Linked DNA regions of Enteractinococcus fodinae. Each later gene encodes a partner of the first gene's protein in a complex. Links are inferred from orthologs where the notes say so. Each region holds a gene or a part of one and is shown on either strand. Other genes may lie near its edges.

What was found.
Region 2: the proteins of uvrB (region 1) and pcrA are in contact, whole or in part, in a crystal structure (PDB 7EGT), measured with the Thermus thermophilus proteins. The link is inferred for Enteractinococcus fodinae from one-to-one orthologs. Residues at the interface, in WP_096411307.1 of Thermus thermophilus: Glu23, Leu25, Arg26, Asp27, Gly28, Glu29, Arg30, Phe31, Arg55, Glu326, Asp327, Phe328, Glu379, Ser382, Gln383, His398, Gly400, Arg401; in WP_096412145.1 of Thermus thermophilus: His654, Arg656, Phe657, Gln666, Asp668, Glu669, Lys680, Arg681, Leu682, Ser683, Lys685, Tyr686, Ala687.

The regions. Positions count from the first base shown.
Region 1 is NZ_JAVDYJ010000001.1:1,433,312-1,442,450, forward strand. The notes cover bases 1-2,945. They hold uvrB (excinuclease ABC subunit UvrB), read left to right. Parts: upstream 1-373; coding sequence 374-2,518; downstream 2,519-2,945. Other genes in these bases: coaE (dephospho-CoA kinase), read left to right, coding at 1-257; J2S62_RS06775 (TerC family protein), read left to right, coding at 2,732-2,945. Also shown: more of J2S62_RS06775, read left to right, coding at 2,946-4,054; J2S62_RS06780 (HNH endonuclease signature motif containing protein), read right to left, coding at 4,092-6,305; J2S62_RS06785 (alpha/beta fold hydrolase), read right to left, coding at 6,445-7,773; J2S62_RS06790 (GNAT family N-acetyltransferase), read right to left, coding at 7,821-8,333; J2S62_RS06795 (DEAD/DEAH box helicase), read right to left, coding at 8,362-9,139. UniProt on the Escherichia coli protein: The UvrABC repair system catalyzes the recognition and processing of DNA lesions. A damage recognition complex composed of 2 UvrA and 2 UvrB subunits scans DNA for abnormalities.
Region 2 is NZ_JAVDYJ010000001.1:2,071,514-2,080,848, reverse strand. Bases 2,210-5,350 are described here. They hold pcrA (DNA helicase PcrA), read left to right. Parts: upstream 2,210-2,607; coding sequence 2,608-5,094; downstream 5,095-5,350. Other genes in these bases: sucC (ADP-forming succinate--CoA ligase subunit beta), read left to right, coding at 5,258-5,350; J2S62_RS09660 (hypothetical protein), read right to left, coding at 2,210-2,439. In the rest of the region: J2S62_RS09675 (Dps family protein), read right to left, coding at 1-229; J2S62_RS09670 (protein kinase domain-containing protein), read right to left, coding at 414-1,361; more of J2S62_RS09660, read right to left, coding at 1,771-2,209; more of sucC, read left to right, coding at 5,351-6,421; sucD (succinate--CoA ligase subunit alpha), read left to right, coding at 6,440-7,357; J2S62_RS09640 (LysR family transcriptional regulator), read left to right, coding at 7,484-8,398; J2S62_RS09635 (VIT1/CCC1 transporter family protein), read right to left, coding at 8,433-9,335. UniProt on the Escherichia coli protein: A helicase with DNA-dependent ATPase activity. Unwinds DNA duplexes with 3'-5' polarity. Translocates on single-stranded DNA with 3'-5' polarity. Initiates unwinding more efficiently from a nicked substrate than double-stranded DNA.

The DNA.
Region 1 (9,139 bases):
ACATCCCGTTGTTGGTTGAAACCGGACAGGCGGATACCTACGACGGCGTCATTGTCATCTATACCGATCATGACACTCGGTTGCAACGGCTCGTCGAAACCCGGGGGATGAGCCTTGCGGACGCCAAGGCGCGCATCGCAGCCCAAGCCACCGACGAGCAGCGCAAGGCGGTGGCCGACTGGGTCATCGACAATTCCGGTTCGCTCGAAGACACCGAAGCCCAGGTCGATGCCGTGTGGCGTCAGCTGCGAGGCTGACGGGTCACCACAGATACAGATGTAACTGCACACCAGCACCTGCGCCGCCCGGGGAGCCCTTAGCCAGGGGGCGAACAAGTGGTCGCGATTCGATAGTCCCGCGTAACATATGGGACATGAGTATGGCCCGAGAAATTAAGCGCGTCGTCGCCCCGTTCAAAGTCGAGGCACCCTATGAGCCTGCCGGCGACCAGCCCCAAGCCATCAAAGAGCTTACCGAACGCATCGAGGGTGGCGAAAAGGACGTGGTCCTGCTCGGCGCCACCGGTACCGGGAAATCGGCCACAACCGCATGGCTTGTTGAACGGTTACAACGGCCAACCCTGGTGCTTGTTCAAAACAAGACCTTGGCCGCCCAGTTAGCCAATGAGTTCCGCGAGTTGCTGCCCCACAACGCGGTCGAATACTTCGTGTCGTACTACGACTATTACCAACCCGAAGCCTACGTCCCACAAACCGATACGTTTATTGAAAAAGACTCCTCAATTAACGAAGAAGTCGAACGCTTACGCCACTCGGCGACCAACGCCCTGTTGACTCGACGAGACACCATCGTCGTGGCGACCGTTTCATCGATCTTCGGTCTCGGGACACCAGAAGAGTACATTGCTCAGATGGTTACGCTTCGCGTCGGAGATATGTTGGACCGGGATGATCTGCTGCGGCAATTCGTGCAGATGCAATACGCTCGCAACGACACCGACTTCCACCGCGGTACCTTCCGGGTACGCGGCGATACGGTCGAGATCATTCCCATGTATGAAGAGCTCGCGGTGCGGATCGAGTTCTTCGGTGACGAAATCGAAACGATTCAAACGCTGCATCCGCTGACCGGCAACGTCGTCCGCGAGGAAGAAGAGATGTACATCTTCCCGGCATCCCACTACGTTGCCGGCGATACGCGCATGTCGCGCGCGATCAAAGACATCGAAAACGAGCTGCGGGATCGTCTCCAAGAACTCGAATCCCAGAACAAGCTGTTAGAGGCACAGCGGTTGCGCATGCGCACCACCTATGACCTCGAAATGATGCAGCAGATGGGGTACTGCAATGGCATCGAGAACTACTCGCGCCACATCGACGGACGAGCACCCGGATCCGCCCCGCATACGCTGCTTGATTATTTCCCCGACGACTTCCTCTTGGTCATCGACGAGTCGCACGTGACCGTGCCGCAGATCGGCGGCATGTACGAAGGGGATGCCTCCCGCAAGCGCACTCTCGTGGACCACGGGTTCCGGCTCCCGTCCGCATTGGATAACCGGCCCCTGAAATGGGACGAATTCCTGGAGCGAATCGGCCAGACGGTTTACCTGTCTGCCACGCCGGGCCCCTATGAACTCAGTCAAGCCGACGGTGTCGTTGAACAAATCATCCGTCCTACCGGGCTGATTGACCCGCAGATCATCGTCAAAGAAACCAAGGGCCAAATTGATGACCTCATGGATGAGATCAATCTGCGCGTCGAACGCGATGAGCGCGTCCTGGTGACGACTCTGACGAAACGGATGGCCGAAGACCTTACCGAATATTTGCTCGACCACGGCGTCAAAGTCGAATATTTGCACTCCGACGTCGATACGCTGCGCCGTGTCGAACTCATGACAGAGCTACGTCGCGGTATTTTTGACGTCCTGGTCGGGATTAATCTACTTCGCGAAGGTTTGGACCTTCCCGAAGTCTCGCTCGTGTCGATCCTCGACGCCGATAAGGAAGGCTTCTTACGGTCGAACCGCTCGCTCATCCAGACCATTGGGCGTGCAGCTCGTAACGTTTCGGGTGAGGTACATATGTACGCAGATAAAATCACCGACTCGATGCAGTACGCCATCGATGAGACAAATCGCCGACGCGAAATTCAGATTGCGCACAATAAGAAACACGGCATTGACCCCCAGCCGCTTCGCAAACGCATCGCTGATATTACCGATCAGCTGGCACGTGAGGACGCCGATACCGCGGATCTCATGTCCGGCATGGCAGGCATCAAAACTGGTTTCGATTACGGTATGGGCAAACGTGGTTATACCGCGGCGATTACCGAGGATCAACAACGCGCCGCAATGACAGCCGAGGACGGAAAGGTCGCCAAGCTGGCCGCAGTGCCGGCCAAAGACCTCTCCGATCTGATTCAGCAAATGTCCGATCAGATGCACCAGGCGGCAGAAGACCTCAATTTTGAGCTCGCCGCACGGTTACGTGATGAAGTATCCGAACTCAAAAAAGAGCTTCGCGACATGCAACGCGAAGGTCACGCGTAGCCACGAAAGCTGATCCAACAGCGAGTCGAGCTCCCGTCGTGATGCAAGAGGTTTTCCTGGTATAGTCTGATCCGAACAAGGGAGTATCCCAAAAGCTCCGCACACGTCAACACGTCGAACATCGTGGTTCGGCCGGGTGCGGACCCCGTATCTACGTCGGGGGAGAGACTTGTGGACTCAAAGCTACCTAAAAACTAGGAAGGACTCCCTTACATGGAGATTACTGGGTTTACTTGGGCTGTCACGATTGCCGTGATTGTCGGCTTGTTATTATTCGACTATTTTTTTCACGTCAGAAAATCACACACCCCCACTATCAAAGAGGCCGCCATTTGGTCTGCGCTCTACGTGGGACTGGCGCTGGCTTTCGGTCTAGTGTTCTTTTTCCTCGGCGACACCGACTATGCGGTCGAGTACTACGCCGGTTTCATTACCGAAAAAGCTTTATCGGTTGATAACCTTTTCGTGTTCATGATCATCATGACCAGCTTCAGTGTGCCGCGACAGTACCAGCAAAAAGTGCTGCTATTTGGTATTACGTTCGCGCTGATCAGCCGCACCATCTTTATTCTTGCGGGTGCAGCCATCCTCGAGTGGTGGTCGGACGCCTTCTACATCTTCGGTATCTTCTTGCTCCTGTTAGCCGGCCAGCAACTGAAGTCGGAGTTCTCATCCGCTGACGAGGCGCAGTCCGAAGCCGACAACTTTTTGGTCCGGTTTGCCCGCAAAATCCTCCCGGTCGCTGAACACTACGACGGTGATAAGCTCACCACCAAAGTCGACGGCAAACGCCTCGTGACTCCGATGCTGCTCGTCATGGTCGCGATCGGTGCAACAGATATTATCTTCGCGCTCGACTCGATCCCGGCGATTTTCGGCTTGACTCAAGAACCCTATATTGTCTTCACCGCTAACGCGTTTGCCTTGTTGGGTCTGCGCCAGTTGTACTTCCTCATCGACGGGCTGCTCGATCGGTTGGTGTACCTCGGGTACGGTCTGGCCGCGATTCTCGGGTTCATCGGGATCAAGCTCATGCTGCACGCGCTGAGCCAGAACAACCTGCCCTTCATCTACGACGGCCAAGATGTGCCAGTCCACGAACCAAGTACCGGCACCTCACTCCTGGTGATTATTGGCATCCTGGTGGTCACCATCGTATGGTCGCTGCTCAGCCCACGTGGCAAAGCGCTCCGGGCTCTGCAGAACGCTGAGAAATTCGCCCACCGGTACACCCAACTCCCGGATGACGCCCCAGCCGAAGAGCGCGCCGCTGCCGGCCAGAAGATGGATTACTGGACTCAGCGTGCCGAAGAAGTTGAGCACCGTTATCTCGACGAACTCATCGAGCACAAAGACCAGTGGTCGGCCATTATCAGGATCGGACATGAGACACGACTCGAGGACGCGAACCGTCGGGGCATCCCAGCGCTGACGTCCCAAAAGATTGTGCGAACCAAGGGGCCGGTCCTAGCCCCCGACACCAACGGCAAACCCAATGCCTCCGAGTCCTCTGAATCATCGGATCTCAAAGACTAGCGTCACCTCAGAGGTATAAAGGCTAGCCACACCCCCGTCAGTTATCCCAGTAGGTATTTCTGATGGGGGTTTGTGCTGGGTCTAACCACGGAGCTGGAATCCAGTAGAGCACCCCATCAGGATCCCAGGTGGGCGTCCAAACTCCTTGGTGGACGCGGGTGTGGCACGCGTTGCACAACAAAATCAGGTTGGTGATGTCGGTGCCACCTTCGTGGAGCCAATGTTGAGCATGATGTCCTTGAGTCCAAACCGGAGGGACTCGGCATCCCGGCCCTCGACATCCACCTCGCATGCCAGCGGCGAGGATTTGGTCATCGCTAAACACGCGCTTCCCGCGGCCAAGAAAGAGCGGAACACCGGCTTGGTTAAAGATCGCCGGGATGATTTTGGCATCACAGAGATCCTGCAGCACAGCCGCCGGGGAGACCGAACCCGTTTGGAAGTTGTGCGAAACATAAGGATGCCCACGCGCTGTTCCACTTTCTGCTGTATCCGAAGGGTTTGCGTCATCCGGTGCGTCGTGTGCTGGGGCGTGCGTCCACCAGTGCGGTGCCAATAGCGGATCTGGATCGAAAGAGTTTTCCGACTCCGGGATGTCCGGGGGTTCGTCTTCACCGGCGACGTGTTGAAGGGGAGTCACTGAAGCTGGAACGCCTGGATCGAAGCCGTTGAGGCCGGGTGGCCGCCGGTGTTCCGCATCGAGGTGGAAACGCGCGTCGAGTCGATCCTGTTGCATGCGAATCAGGGTTTCATAATCCATCACGGTCCATAAAATGGCGGGTGCACGTTTATATTCGGGCATGCCCTCTGAACCGGGGGATCGTTTCCCTTGGGCCTTGAGCATCGTGATGAACACGTCGTGGGCTTTCTCTGCTCGGCTTCTAGGGTCGAGTTTCCGAAGCTCTTCACGGCTGACTGGTTCTCCCTGATCGGTTTCAACGAAGGTCGCGGGGTCATCCACGGCATCGTCCATCCGGTCGTGGAATAACGCCAACCGTTCTTCTGCTGACATCTCATCGTTATAGGGAGTCGGTCCGCCCAGGTCCAGCTCATCGAATAATCCAGGCCTGTGCCCTTCTCGCTCGTCGGCATCGTCGAACGCATCCGCAGCAGTCTCACTAGCTACCTCTGCGTATTGCTCTTGTGACTGTCCCGGGTCTCCTACGGCCGAATGCGTAGGCGGTTTCGGTTGTGCAGGGTGGCGGTTCGTTCCAGAACCAGGGGTTGGATCGCTCGGGTCCGCTGTGGCCGATTGCGGGGCCTCCGAGTCTTCGTCGGCACCTTGGCGGAATTTGTCTTGGTTGACTTTGAAGTTCAGTCCCGCCAGAATGAGCGCCTCGATCAGTTCCACGTTCGCCACATCGGTCACGAGGTTGAGGTGAAGTTTGCCGCGGGCAATCCTCGTGCGCAGTGAGTTGCTAACTTTCGTGAGACGTTCTTCGGGTGAAGGCCCGTCGGGATCAATAATGTGGGCGACCTGGTTGAGCCAGGCTGTCGATTCGTCGGCCAATTGTTGTGCGGTCATGCGCTGGGATGCATCGGTGAAGATCGAATCCATCGACTGGAGGACCTCTGTGGCGTTGTCTTTGGTCAGGCCTGCCGCGAGACAGAAATCGTAAAATCTTTTGGCGATGTGCGTCATGCGGTCCATATTTTCCGACGGGATAGCCCCGTTGGCATAGGCCTGGGCCATCTGCGGTAACACTGGCTCGCGTCCGATCCCGACGATGGTGGTGGGTTCGGCGGCGATCAACTCGGCTCGAGCATAATGTTTCCCCATCTGGCGGGTGTCGACTTGGAAACGGTCTGCCAACCAACGTTTTCCGGTCTTAAACAAGTTCACTGAGGCCGGTATCCCGAGCACAGTGTCGCGATCGAGGTCATACGCCCGATCCGCTAGACCCGTAAGGTTAGATACCATCGCGTCCTGGACGCGCAGGGTGGTCACCAGATTGTCGACCATACCCGGGAGCGTGTTGTAATAATCTTCTGGGGCTTCGGGGGTGGGTCCGGCGTGTTTTCCCACAGATCCCACGGTCTGCTCCGCAGCGGGAGCTGACCACATGGTGTCCCAATCCCTTGCGGTAGCGAACCTATGGCGGGCGAACTCGTGGTAGGCCGTGGGGTCCGTGAGTTTGTCATATTGGCGCCTAGCCACACGCAATTGCAACGCCTGGAGAGAGCCCAACGACAATCCGTCCAGCACCTCATCCGAGATGAGCTCCGTGGTGTCAGGAATGGTCGTCACCATGGTTTTCACCCCCGCTGTGAACTGAATATAAAGCGCGCTCTGGATGGTACTCAGTGTAGAAACCCACGCACGTATCGCAGGAACAACAGGTGGTAATTGGGGAAAATCTCGACCGGATTGGCCGGGCTGTGGAAAAGGCTCAGCGTGGGGTCGAAGGTGCCGAGGCAGGGACCCCGTCGGGCCGGATCATCGCGTGTAAGCGGTTGAAAATCTCTGCTCCCGCTTGTGCGATCCCATCATGGTGCCACCGGTCCGATTCCCAAACCTCGAGGTTGGCCACCTGTTGGGCCGTGGTGATGGAAAGATCACGGTCGACGTAGACATCGTCGGTATATACCAGTGCAGCGACGGGAACCGTATTGGACGCCAACTGGTCAAGGTCATAGAGCGTGCCCCACGCATTGTACGTAGCGATGAGTTCCGTGGCCCGAGCGATAGGCTGCAGCGCGGGGTCGAGCTGGGTGTACCAGTCGAAGCACATTTCCCCGGTGAGCAGGGGAGTATCGGCCTTTTTGGGGTTGAAATCCGGGAACTCAGCCAAGACGCGCTGGGCTGCCCAATTGGTAGGTTGTGCTCCGGGTTGGGCGTAAATGGCTTCATGCAGGATCAGGTATAACGGGTTGGTGGCCCGGGAAACCTGCTGGTAAACGGCGTCCAAAAAAGAGTCCGACAGCGTGTTCGTGCCCGGGATGAACGCTTCTTCTAGCACGTAGTGCAGCGCGTCGATTCGAGTATTGCCCCCCAAATACATGCCCAAAGCCTGCACCCGGCCCACTGTCAACGGTGACCCATCAGGCAGCACGATGTCACCACGACGCACGCGACGGTAGATATGCGTCAAGATTTCCAGGTCAGTGGGGAAACGTCGGAAGTATTGGCGGTTGCGGGCCCGCATACGTTGATACGTGGCCTGATAGACCTGGTCGGCCGGTCCCTCCAGCGGCGGCAAGCCCCCGGTAATCATCGACCCGGCCAGACCCTGCGGGGCAAACGACAGGTACGTGAGGGTACAAAACCCACCGAAGGACTGACCTAACGTCACCCAAGGGTCAGCGCCGAGCGCCAGTCGGATGGCTTCGGCATCGGCCACAATATCGGGGGCTCGGAAGTGACGCAGATAGTGGGCTTGGGCCGACGGGGCGCCACGCTGCACGAGGGTGTGGTGACTGATCGGCGTGGATAGACCGGTGCCGCGTTGGTCGAGCATCAGGACGCGGTAATGTTTCAGGGCTTCAGCCAACCACCCGCCAACCCGCGAGGGTCGCGACCCTTTCCCACCAGGTCCGCCCTGTAAAAACAACAGCCAGGGCCTGTCCTGACCGTCAGCAGCCCGGTATTCGCGGGCATAGACCGTCAGCTGCTCTCCGTCGGGCACGCTGTGGTCCAACGGGACGGTGAAATGGTGATCGACAATCCCGGTCCCGTCCTGCATCCAGGCAAGCGTTCCTGCGGTGTGAGTGACTGACATCGTGGGCTCCTTGGACGACGGCTCGAACGGTGGCTTGTGTCTCGAGTCTAGCGTTGGGCTGCTTCGCGCAGAGCGGCCCCGTCAAGCCGGTAGGTGGTCCAGCCGTCCATCGGGTAGGCACCTAACGACTGATAGAAGTCAATGGCCGGGGTATTCCAGTCGAGCACCGAGCATTCATAGCGGGCGTACCCGCGTGCCACCGCGAGCTCAGCAAGATGTACCAACAGCTCTTTCCCGTGGCCGCGACCACGCAACTGCGGGATGACAAAGAGGTCCTCCAACCAGATGCCGTGGACGCCCTCCCAGGTCGAATAGGTTTCAAACCAGATGGCGATCCCGGCCACTTGCACTTGCCCGTCCACCACATCATCGAGCACGTGACAGAATACGCGCGGATTGGGTCCGAATAAATGCTGATGCAACAGCTGCTCGGTGTTGTCGACCGCATCGGGCTCGCGTTCATACACAGCCAACTGGTGAATCAGGTCAAGGATGGCGGCCACATCGTCGGGGGCAGCCTCCCGGACGACGCCGGTTGTCGAGAGCGAAGGGTCAGTCATGGTTGAGGCTCCTCGGTCGTAGCGTTACTTAGAGTAGCGGGGTGCCGACGGACAGGGTGGTGACAGCGGGTGAGCCCTGGTCGTTGGAGGCGCTCAAGTGCACGACGGCGTTGATGGCGAAGTCATGGTTGCCGTTGGGGTCCACCAGTACCTGAGTGACCAACCAGTAGTCGCCGGCCTCGGCGCCTACGTCGGCCATTTCCGCGGCCGTGAGTTCAGGGTGTTTCTCGACCCGGAAGAACTCCGGGACCCGGGCGGCCGGTGAATCGTCGAGGTCTTCGTAGGTACCAAAGTAGTCGTCGAGCGCATCGGCCCAGTTATCCGAGGTAAACGGCACTGCGCCGTCGGGTAGATAGTCCAGGGCCTCAAGACGGGACTCTTGTTCATCGCCAAAGAACTGCACACGCTGGAACATCGCATTGCGCAGCATCACGGTAAACACCCCGATGGTGTCGGTCAGTTTCGGTGGCTCTGGCGGGCTGATGGACTCGTGGTCGGCGATCAACTGGTCGACGTCGTCGGCCATCATGTGTTCCCACTCTTCCAACAGCGAGGAGTCGGTCGTGACGATGATGGTTTCCAACCACTCTTGGAGCAGGTTGAGCTCATCGGTGCGCAGCTCCTGGGGAATCGTCTGGCGCAGCGCCTTGGCCGCGTCGGTCAGGTAGCGCAGTAGCACGCCCTCGGAGCGGGCAATCCCGTAATAGTTAACGTAGTCGCCGAAGCCCATGGCGCGTTCGTACATGTCGCGGACCACCGACTTGGGCTGCAATTCGAATTCGGTCAACCATGGGGCGCCCTGCCGG
Region 2 (9,335 bases), 640 kb from region 1 along the record:
CGATACGTTCGGCGACAGTATCGGCCCAGTTGCGGACTTCGGTCACCTGCGGATCGAGCATTTCATGGACCGAAATAAATTCTGGTCCCACAACATTCCAGTGGGCGTGCTTCAGGGTGAGGTGAAGATCATTGAGCGCATGAAGACGGGTCTGAAGGATCTCGGTTACCCGATGGCCGTCTTCCATGTCGATGCCTGGTGCGGTGTAGTCTGCGTAATTTTCAGTCATGAGTCACCTTTCTGATGCGTACAACGGAGGTGTCGCGTTGCAGGGCTCGGGCAGGGGTATGCCCGAGTTCTCTATATCTACTCAATAGGTTTTCTGTTATCGCCGCAAGACCTCTTGAACGAGTCCGGTCGAATCCACGGCCAGCCACAAGGTCCCCTGACAGGCTTTCAGGGAGCTATATGTGCTATCGGGCATAACGCGTGGCGCACAGCTCGTTGAGAAAATCTTGGGCGCTTTGGTGGCGTGCTTCGGGGGACTTCGCTAGTGAACGCAAGACGACGGCGTCAAGTTCGGGGTCAATCTGCTGACAATACGTGGACGGGGGTTCGGGTTGTTGATGCACATGCTGGTGCGCCAAGTCGACCGGTGACGGTCCAGCAAAGGGGGTGCGTCCGGTGAGCAGCTCATAGAGCAGGCATCCAGCAGAATACAGATCTGCTCGTGCATCAAACAGTTCTCCCTGCGCGCGCTCTGGCGGGACGTAGCGCAGAGTAGCATCGTGAGCCAGCGGCATCGTAGCGCCCTTTTCGGTCACCACCTGAGCGCTACTACCAAAGTCGATTAACTTCACAAGCCCGGTGGTCGTGAGCATAACGTTCGTGGCTGTCACGTCTCCGTGCACGACGCCTTGGCCGTGCCCGTAAGCCAACGATGCCAAAACCTGGGACATAATGCGTAAGGCCTCATCGACGCTGAGCCCTGCCGGAGCGCTGGTCTGCTCGTTGAGCCGTGCTTGCAAGGTGGCCCCGTCCAAGTACTCCATCACGATGTAGGGACGCCCCGCGAGGTCACTTTGCGGGTCGGTGACGAAATTGTCACCGCCGGCCAGTACAGACACGATGCCGGGGTGGTCGAGACCCGCAATCGTCTCGGCTTCTTGCTGAAACCTCTCAACCATGCCGGGCTCGTTGAGTCTTTCAGCGCGTAAGACCTTGACGGCGACCTGGCGATCCAGGACCGTATCGTCGGCGAGATAGACCTCTGCCAATCCACCATGTCCGAGCAGCTTGCCCACGCGGTATCGGCCACGGGGGAGTCGGCGGCCACCGTCGCGGGTGTCTCCAGAACGTGTCTGAGGTGGCTGAGCACGAGACATGACTGCACCGTCAGTCCCTAAGATTCGATCAGTCACAGTAGCCTCGTTCCTGTGGGATCGCACCGGTTCGTTGCCTGTGGGATGCCTCCGGCTTGTTATACCAACGCTTTCGAGGCCAGTGTAGCTTCAGGTCGATCGATTCCGGAACCGATCGTCATCTGGTAGGAACGATTAATGCATGGTCCCGGGCGCGAGCGCTGCGTCTCTCATCGGCGCATATACGCTGAGATCTCAGCCACGTCTCGGCAGAACTGTGATTCGTCGGCGAATGCGGAAGTTGTGCCCCCGGCCGGAATCGAACCGACGACCTTCCCTTTAGGAGAGGGATGCTCTATCCTACTGAGCTACGGAGGCATCGTTGCTATTGCAACGAAGTTAGCCTAGCAGGCTGTGACCGACGTGGCCAAAAAGTGACCACCGTTCTTCCAGCCTGCCATCAGCGATATTAGGGGATCTCGCGGTCAGGGTCGAGGGAAGTCTCCAGACCGGGACTGTTTCTGCCGATGAACTTCAGAATCAGCATCACCACAATGCCAATTACTAAAAACGTCAGGATCAACCACTGAGCGATGGTCAGCGAGGACGCTAGGGCGACATTAGCTTCGGTGGTGTCGAGTAGAGCTGTCTCGCGGGTGATGGCAGCCCAGATCTCCAAGGCAGCGTATCCAACGCCAACGATCGCGGCTATCCATTTAGCAAGCTTGGAACGCAAGGTCCACACCGCAACCACGATGACACTGAGTGCCATCATGATCGGGAAAATTCGCCCGGCGGTAATATGCACGAAGTTATATTGGCCCATCGCAGCCTCATCCATTCGTCCCGACAGTTGTTCCACGTCTGCGACATCAAAACCGCCAAGGCGATGGTCCAACATTGAGACCCCACCGGTGAGCTGTTCCATGCCCTGAAGCGCCAAAATGTGGTAGTAAAACGCGATGAACGCTGTCACGGCCAACACCGCAAACACCAAGATGCCGGGACTACCTTCTTGGCGGTTGGCCCGGTGGATATCTTCTTTGATTTGGGCTTTCGTCAGCCGTGGACGCTCGGGTTTCTGTTTACGGTTATCGGGCTGCTGCTGTTGGTAATCTTTCGCTCTTCTTCTGGCCACGCGTCCTCCGGCAGTGTGTACATACCCGCCTTGGTCTACGGCCAAGGGCAAGGGGGCTGAAACTACCTGCCATCTTAGTGGAGTTCTGGCCCGGGCCGGTTTTGGTGTTCTCCACAGCCGGCGAACAGGCACCGGTATAACCAGCCCCAGCGGTTAGACTGATACATCATGGCCCACCAGACTTCTTTGCCCAGTTTTGCCCCCGCTTTTGGCACCCCAGCAGCGACCGACGCTTTAGCTGTGCCCCATCGTTCTTCTGCGGAGGAACTGGTTGCTGGACTCAATGATGCCCAAGCCGAAGCCGTGGTGCATCGAGGCGGACCGCTGCTGATCGTGGCAGGCGCAGGGTCCGGCAAAACTCGGGTGTTGACCCACCGTATCGGCCATCTCCTGGCGACCGGCGATGCCCGACCCCACGAATTCTTGGCCATCACGTTTACGAATAAAGCCGCAGCCGAGATGCGTGAGCGCATCGGCGAACTCGTTGGCACGACAGCTCAACGGATGTGGATCTCCACGTTCCACTCCTCCTGCGTGCGTATCTTGCGTCGCGAAGCGCCCCACATTGACCTAAAGGCGAATTTCTCGATTTACGATGCCACCGACTCGCTGCGGCTGATCACCCAAATCGCCAAAGACGCCGACATGGACCCCAAACGCTTTGCACCCCGCGCGATCCGGAACAAGATCTCATCGTTGAAAAACGAATTGGTGGACGATGAGGCTTTCGCCTCCACCGTCGGCGGGGACCCCTGGAACCAGGCGGTTGCCGAGATTTATAAGGAATATACTTCCCGGCTGCGTACCGCGAATGCGATGGACTTTGATGACCTCATCGCCAATGTGGTGCACATGTTCGATGCTTTCCCGGCGATCTTGGATAACTACCGGCGCAGATTCAGGTTTGTGCTGGTCGACGAATACCAGGATACGAACCACGCCCAGTACCGGCTGGTTCGTCAACTCACCGGCGCCCCCGGAGAACCACCGGGCGTCGAAACTGAGGGTGGACAATTGACGGTCGTCGGCGACTCAGATCAGTCGATCTATGCCTTCCGCGGGGCTGACATTCGCAATATCGTCGACTTTGAACACGACTACCCAGATGCCACGGTCATCCGACTGGAACAAAACTACCGCTCCACCCAGAACATTTTGGATGCAGCCAACGCAGTCATCGCCCAAAATCCATCGCGAGAGGTCAAACGGCTGTGGACGGCTGTTGGCAGTGGCGAAAAAATCATCGGCTACGCAGCGGAAACTGAATCGCGTGAAGCCCAATGGATCACCGAAAAAATCGACGATCTGATAGATAATCACAACTATCGTCCAGCCGACATGGCGATTTTCTACCGCACCAACGCCCAGTCGAGGTCCATTGAAGAACGCCTGATCGCTTCGGGTATCCCATACCGCGTGGTGGGTGGCACGCGCTTCTACGATCGGAAAGAAATCAAAGACGCGCTGGCCTACTTGCGCGTCTTGGAGAACCCTGCTGACGACGTCAACTTGCGTCGGATTCTTAATGAACCCAAACGCGGGATTGGCGACCGAGCTGAAGGTGCCGTCGCAGCACATCAGACCCGCCAACAATCAACATTCATGGCAGCCTTGCGTGACGCGGAAAACGCACCCGGTGGGTTAGCCAAGCGCTCGCTGAACGCGGTCAATAAGTTCACCCAGATGCTGGACGATCTCAGCCAATTGGCTCAAACCGAGTCGGTGGCCACCGTGCTGGAAGCTGTACTGGAACAAACCGGCATGCTCGAGACTTTGCGAAACTCCAAAGATTTCCAAGACGAATCCCGCGCGGATAACCTCGGTGAGTTGGTGGGCGTGGTGCGAGAATTCGACAAAACCAATCCCGAAGGCACCCTGGGAGACTTCCTAGAACAAGTCGCACTGGTGGCCGATGCTGATCAGCTTCCTGATGCCACGGATGCCGAAGGCCAAGCCCTAGCCGACCATATGGGAGAAGTCACCCTCATGACTTTGCACACCGCCAAGGGCCTCGAATTCCCGGTGGTCTTTTTGACCGGTATGGAACACGGCGTTTTCCCGCACGCCCGATCGATGGCTGATGAAAAAGAACTGGCCGAAGAACGCCGACTCGCATACGTGGGGCTGACCCGTGCCCGAGAACGCCTCTATGTGACGCGGGCGGAATCACGCAGTATGTGGGGCCAACACCAGTTCAACCCGGCCAGCCAATTCCTAGCCGAGATTCCGGCCGAACTCATTGAGTGGGAACGCGAAGGGAAAGGCTCACCATCAACCTCACGGTTTGGCGGTGGGCTCGCTGGCTTCGGCCAAGATACCGGCGTTCGTGGCTTCCGCTACCGGGACGCGCAACGCTTCAGCGGCTCGCACTGGGGTGCCTCCACCGCGTCACAAAATTACGGTAAAGCAGGAACCGAAGGGATTACGCCGGCGCAAGAAAACGCTCGTGTGACCAAACCCGATAATCGCACCAAGGTGAACCCGAATAAAGAAGTCATTGCAGTTGCCGCCGGTGACACGGTGGAACACAAAACCTTCGGGACTGGTGTCGTCACCGGAGTCCAGGGGGCCGGAGATAAGGCCGTGGCCGTCGTCCAGTTCGCGGAGTCCGAAAAGCGCTTACTGCTGCGCTATGCGCCAATAAAAAAAGTATAAATCCCACCAACAATTGGTCATGGTTCTAGAAGACGTCTGGCCGTGCACTATGGTAAGGCGTTAGGAGTTCTCAGGCATGCTGCCGAACTCGTAGGTGCCCGGTTGAGATTCTGAAACCGGGTATCTCATTCAATCGTTGTCGAGGTAAAAGGACTGCAAACCCGTGGACCTGTATGAATACCAGGCACGCGATCTTTTCGAAGCACACGGGGTACCCGTGCTCGCTGGGATCGTTGCCGAAACCCCGGAAGAAGCAAAAGCCGCCGCCGAAAAACTCGGTGGCGTCACCGTGGTCAAAGCCCAAGTCAAAGTTGGTGGCCGCGGTAAAGCCGGCGGTGTCAAAGTCGCCAAAACTGCTGACGAAGCCTATGAATATGCCAAAGAGATCCTTGGCATGGACATCAAAGGTCACACCGTACACCAGGTGATGATCGCCGAAGGCGCCGACATCAAAGAGGAATACTACTTCTCGATCTTGCTGGATCGTGCCAACCGCACCTACCTGGCCATGGCCTCGGTAGAAGGTGGCATGGATATCGAGCAGCTGGCCGAAGAGCGTCCGGAAGATCTTGCTCGGGTTGAGGTCTCACCAACCACCGGTTTGAACCGCGAGGTTGCAGAAAAGATTGCTGCCGAAGCGAAATTCGCTTCAGATATGCAAAGCGACATCGCCGAAGTTTTGGTAAAACTCGGCGAAGTCTTCAAAGAAGAAGATGCCACGCTGGTTGAAGTCAACCCACTGGTCCTGACCGGTGAAGGCAAACTCATTGCCCTCGACGGCAAAGTCACCGTGGATGACAACGCTGACTTCCGTCAGCCAGAGCACGCCAAGCTCGTCGATGAGCGCACCGAGAACCCACTGGAAGCCAAAGCGGAAGCCAAAGGCTTGAACTACGTCAAGCTCGAAGGCAACGTCGGTGTTATCGGTAACGGTGCAGGCCTTGTTATGTCCACCCTGGACGTCGTTGCATACGCTGGTGAAAACCATGGCAACGTCAAGCCAGCCAACTTCCTAGACATCGGTGGTGGCGCAGACGCCCAAATCATGGCCGATGGTCTGGATGTCATCCTGGGCGACCCAGACGTCAACTCCGTCTTCGTCAACGTCTTCGGCGGCATCACCGCGTGCGACCAGGTCGCCAACGGTATTGTCCAAGCCCTGGACATCCTTGGGGACTCCGCAACGAAACCACTCGTTGTGCGTCTCGACGGAAACAAAGTTGAAGAAGGTCGCGCCATTCTGGCCGAAGCCAACCATCCGCTGGTCACTATCGCGGCCACCATGGACGAAGGCGCTGACAAAGCTGCCGAGCTGGCGAATAAATAAGGACGGGATACACAGAAAATGTCGATTTTCCTCAATAAAGACTCCAAGATCATCGTCCAGGGTATTACCGGTGGCGAAGGTACCAAGCACACCGCACTGATGCTCAAAGCCGGTAGCAACATCGTCGGTGGTGTCAACGCTCGTCGTGCAGGCGAAACCGTTGAGCACGTCGACGCCGACGGCAACGACGTCTCACTGAACGTGTATGGCACCGTTGAAGAAGCGATGAAAGAAACCGGCGCGAACGTCTCGGTGATGTTTGTGCCACCGAAGTTCGCGAAAGACGCTGCGATGGAAGCCATCGAAGCCGAAATCGAACTGCTGGTTGTCATCACCGAAGGTATCCCTGTTCAGGACACCGCCGAATTCTTCGCAGCCTCCCAGGCCAACGTCGATGCCAATGGGAAACCAAAGACACGCATCATCGGGCCAAACTGCCCCGGTATCATCACCCCGGGTGTTGCGCTGGCCGGTATTACCCCAGCCAACATCACCGGCACCGGACCCATCGGTCTGGTTTCGAAGTCGGGAACCCTGACTTATCAGATGATGCACGAGCTGTCCGGTATCGGTATCTCGACTGCGATCGGGATCGGTGGCGACCCCATCATCGGCACCACCCACATCGACGCGCTGGAAGCCTTCGAGAAAGATGATGAAACCAAAGCCATCATCATGATCGGTGAAATCGGTGGCGACGCCGAAGAAAAGGCCGCCGAGTACATTAAGGACCACGTCACCAAACCAGTTGTCGGCTACATCGCTGGTTTCACCGCACCAGAAGGCAAGACCATGGGTCACGCCGGTGCGATCGTGTCCGGTTCTTCCGGTACCGCAGCCGCCAAGAAAGAAGCCCTCGAAGCAGCAGGCGTTCAGGTTGGTCAGACCCCAACCGAAGCCGCTGACAAGATGCGCAAGATCATGGAAAACCTCTAAGCTTCCCTGATCGCCAAAACACCCTTACCGGAGTCTAAGCCTGAGCGCTTGGACTCCGGTGGTGGTTAACGCAACTTCTGTTCTGCGACCCCGCAGGTGTGCTGGGGGTCCAGTACACTGACAAGCATGGATTGGGAAGAACTGCACAGTAATCTACCGTCGTTGATGACATTTCTGACGGTAGCGAGACTGGGACGGTTCACCGCCGCTGCAGATTCCCTGGGCATCAACCACGCCACCGTCTCCCGCCGAATTAATGCATTAGAAAAAATCACCGGCCAACGACTGCTGCTTCGTTCTCCAGCTGGCTGGGAGATCACGACCGAAGGCCGTCAGGTCTTCGAGATCGCCGAAGAGATCGAACACTCCTTGGCCAAACTCGTATCGGAACAAACCGACGCGGCCGTGACCGGTACCGTCCGGATTGGCGCGCCAGAAGCTTTCACCGGCCACATCGCGGTCCCTGCGCTGGCACACATGCAAGACCATCATCCGGGTCTGGATCTTGAGTTGTTCACTTCGACCCAGCGTGCCCGACGGAACCGCTCGGGTCTCGACTTAGAAATCGTCGTCGGAAAACCTCAGGTACCACGCTCGTGGGAACACCCCTTGTTGCAATATCACCTCAAGCTCTATGCCACACCGGAGTATTTGAAGCACCACCGTACGCCTGCCAGGTTGGCAGACCTGAAAGACCACCGGCTGAACTACTACGTGGAAGCGATCCTGTTGGTTCAGGATCTTGATGCCGCATTAGCGAAGCTGCCCCACATGCGCACCGGGATCTCCTCAACAAATGTTTATGCCCATCTGACCGCCACCCTGGAAGGCGCCGGTATCGGGTTATTACCCGATTTCATGGCCGAGCCGCATCCCGGCCTGGTCTCGGTGCTGGAGACTGAATTTTCCTATGCCGCCACCTTTTGGGCCGTGGTGCGCCAAGAGTCTCAACGCAACCCCGCCGTGGCTACGGTGTATCAGGCGCTCCAAGATTATGCGGAGAAACTCCACTCACACCGTGAGGGGCCCACCGTGATGTAAATGCGGTGATGAGCAAACGTGTCAGTGGGTGGGATCAGACGTTGAAGAACAAGCCCACCACGTAGGTTACCCCCGCAGCTCCCAGGCCGATGCAGAGTTGGCGTAGGGCTCGTTTGAAGGGGGGAGCACCTGAGAGCAGCCCGACAATCCCGCCGGTGATTATTAGCGCGAGCGACACGAGGCCCAACGCCCATAGCAGAGCGGTCATGCCCGTGGCACCGAACAGAAATGGCAGCACCGGGATGATCGCCCCGATTGCGAAGAAAAAGAACGAGGAGAAGGCCACTTTCCAAGGGTTCCCCACGGCCTCGAACTCTTGCTGCTTCAGCTCTTCCTCGGGGCCTTTGGAACCATCGGGGCGAGCAGAAAATGTCGGGTTGCAGTCGCAGCTGAGATATCCCAGGCGTTCTAGGGCCCGGTGACTGGCGTCCTCTGGGGTCATGCCGCGAGCGCGATAGACCAACTCAAGTTCGTTTTGTTCGATGTCTAAGTGTTTGGCAGCCCGCAGGGTCACGTGGGTAGGGTGCGAAGCTTCCAGGAGTTCCCGTTGCGAGCGCACCGAGACGTATTCACCGGCACCCATACTCAGAGCCCCCGCTAGCAGACCGGCAATCCCGGTGAATAGCACGACCGATGGGGCGACACCGGTGGCACCGATCCCCATGACTAACGCCAAGTTCGAGACCAGCCCGTCGTTGGCGCCAAAGACCGCGGCACGGAAATTGCCTGCCATCGTTTCGCGACCTCTGGCTGCTAATCCGCGGACGACTTCCTCATGGATAGCCTCATCCGCGGCGATCTCGCGAGGTACTTCAGAGTCCGCGGTATAGGGGGAGTTGGACTCGGCACGTTGCATCAAAGCAAGAACAAAGACCGAGCCGAATATGCGAGCTAGAAAGCGTAACAGGGCCCGATGCAGGCTGGGCCGGCGTCGGAC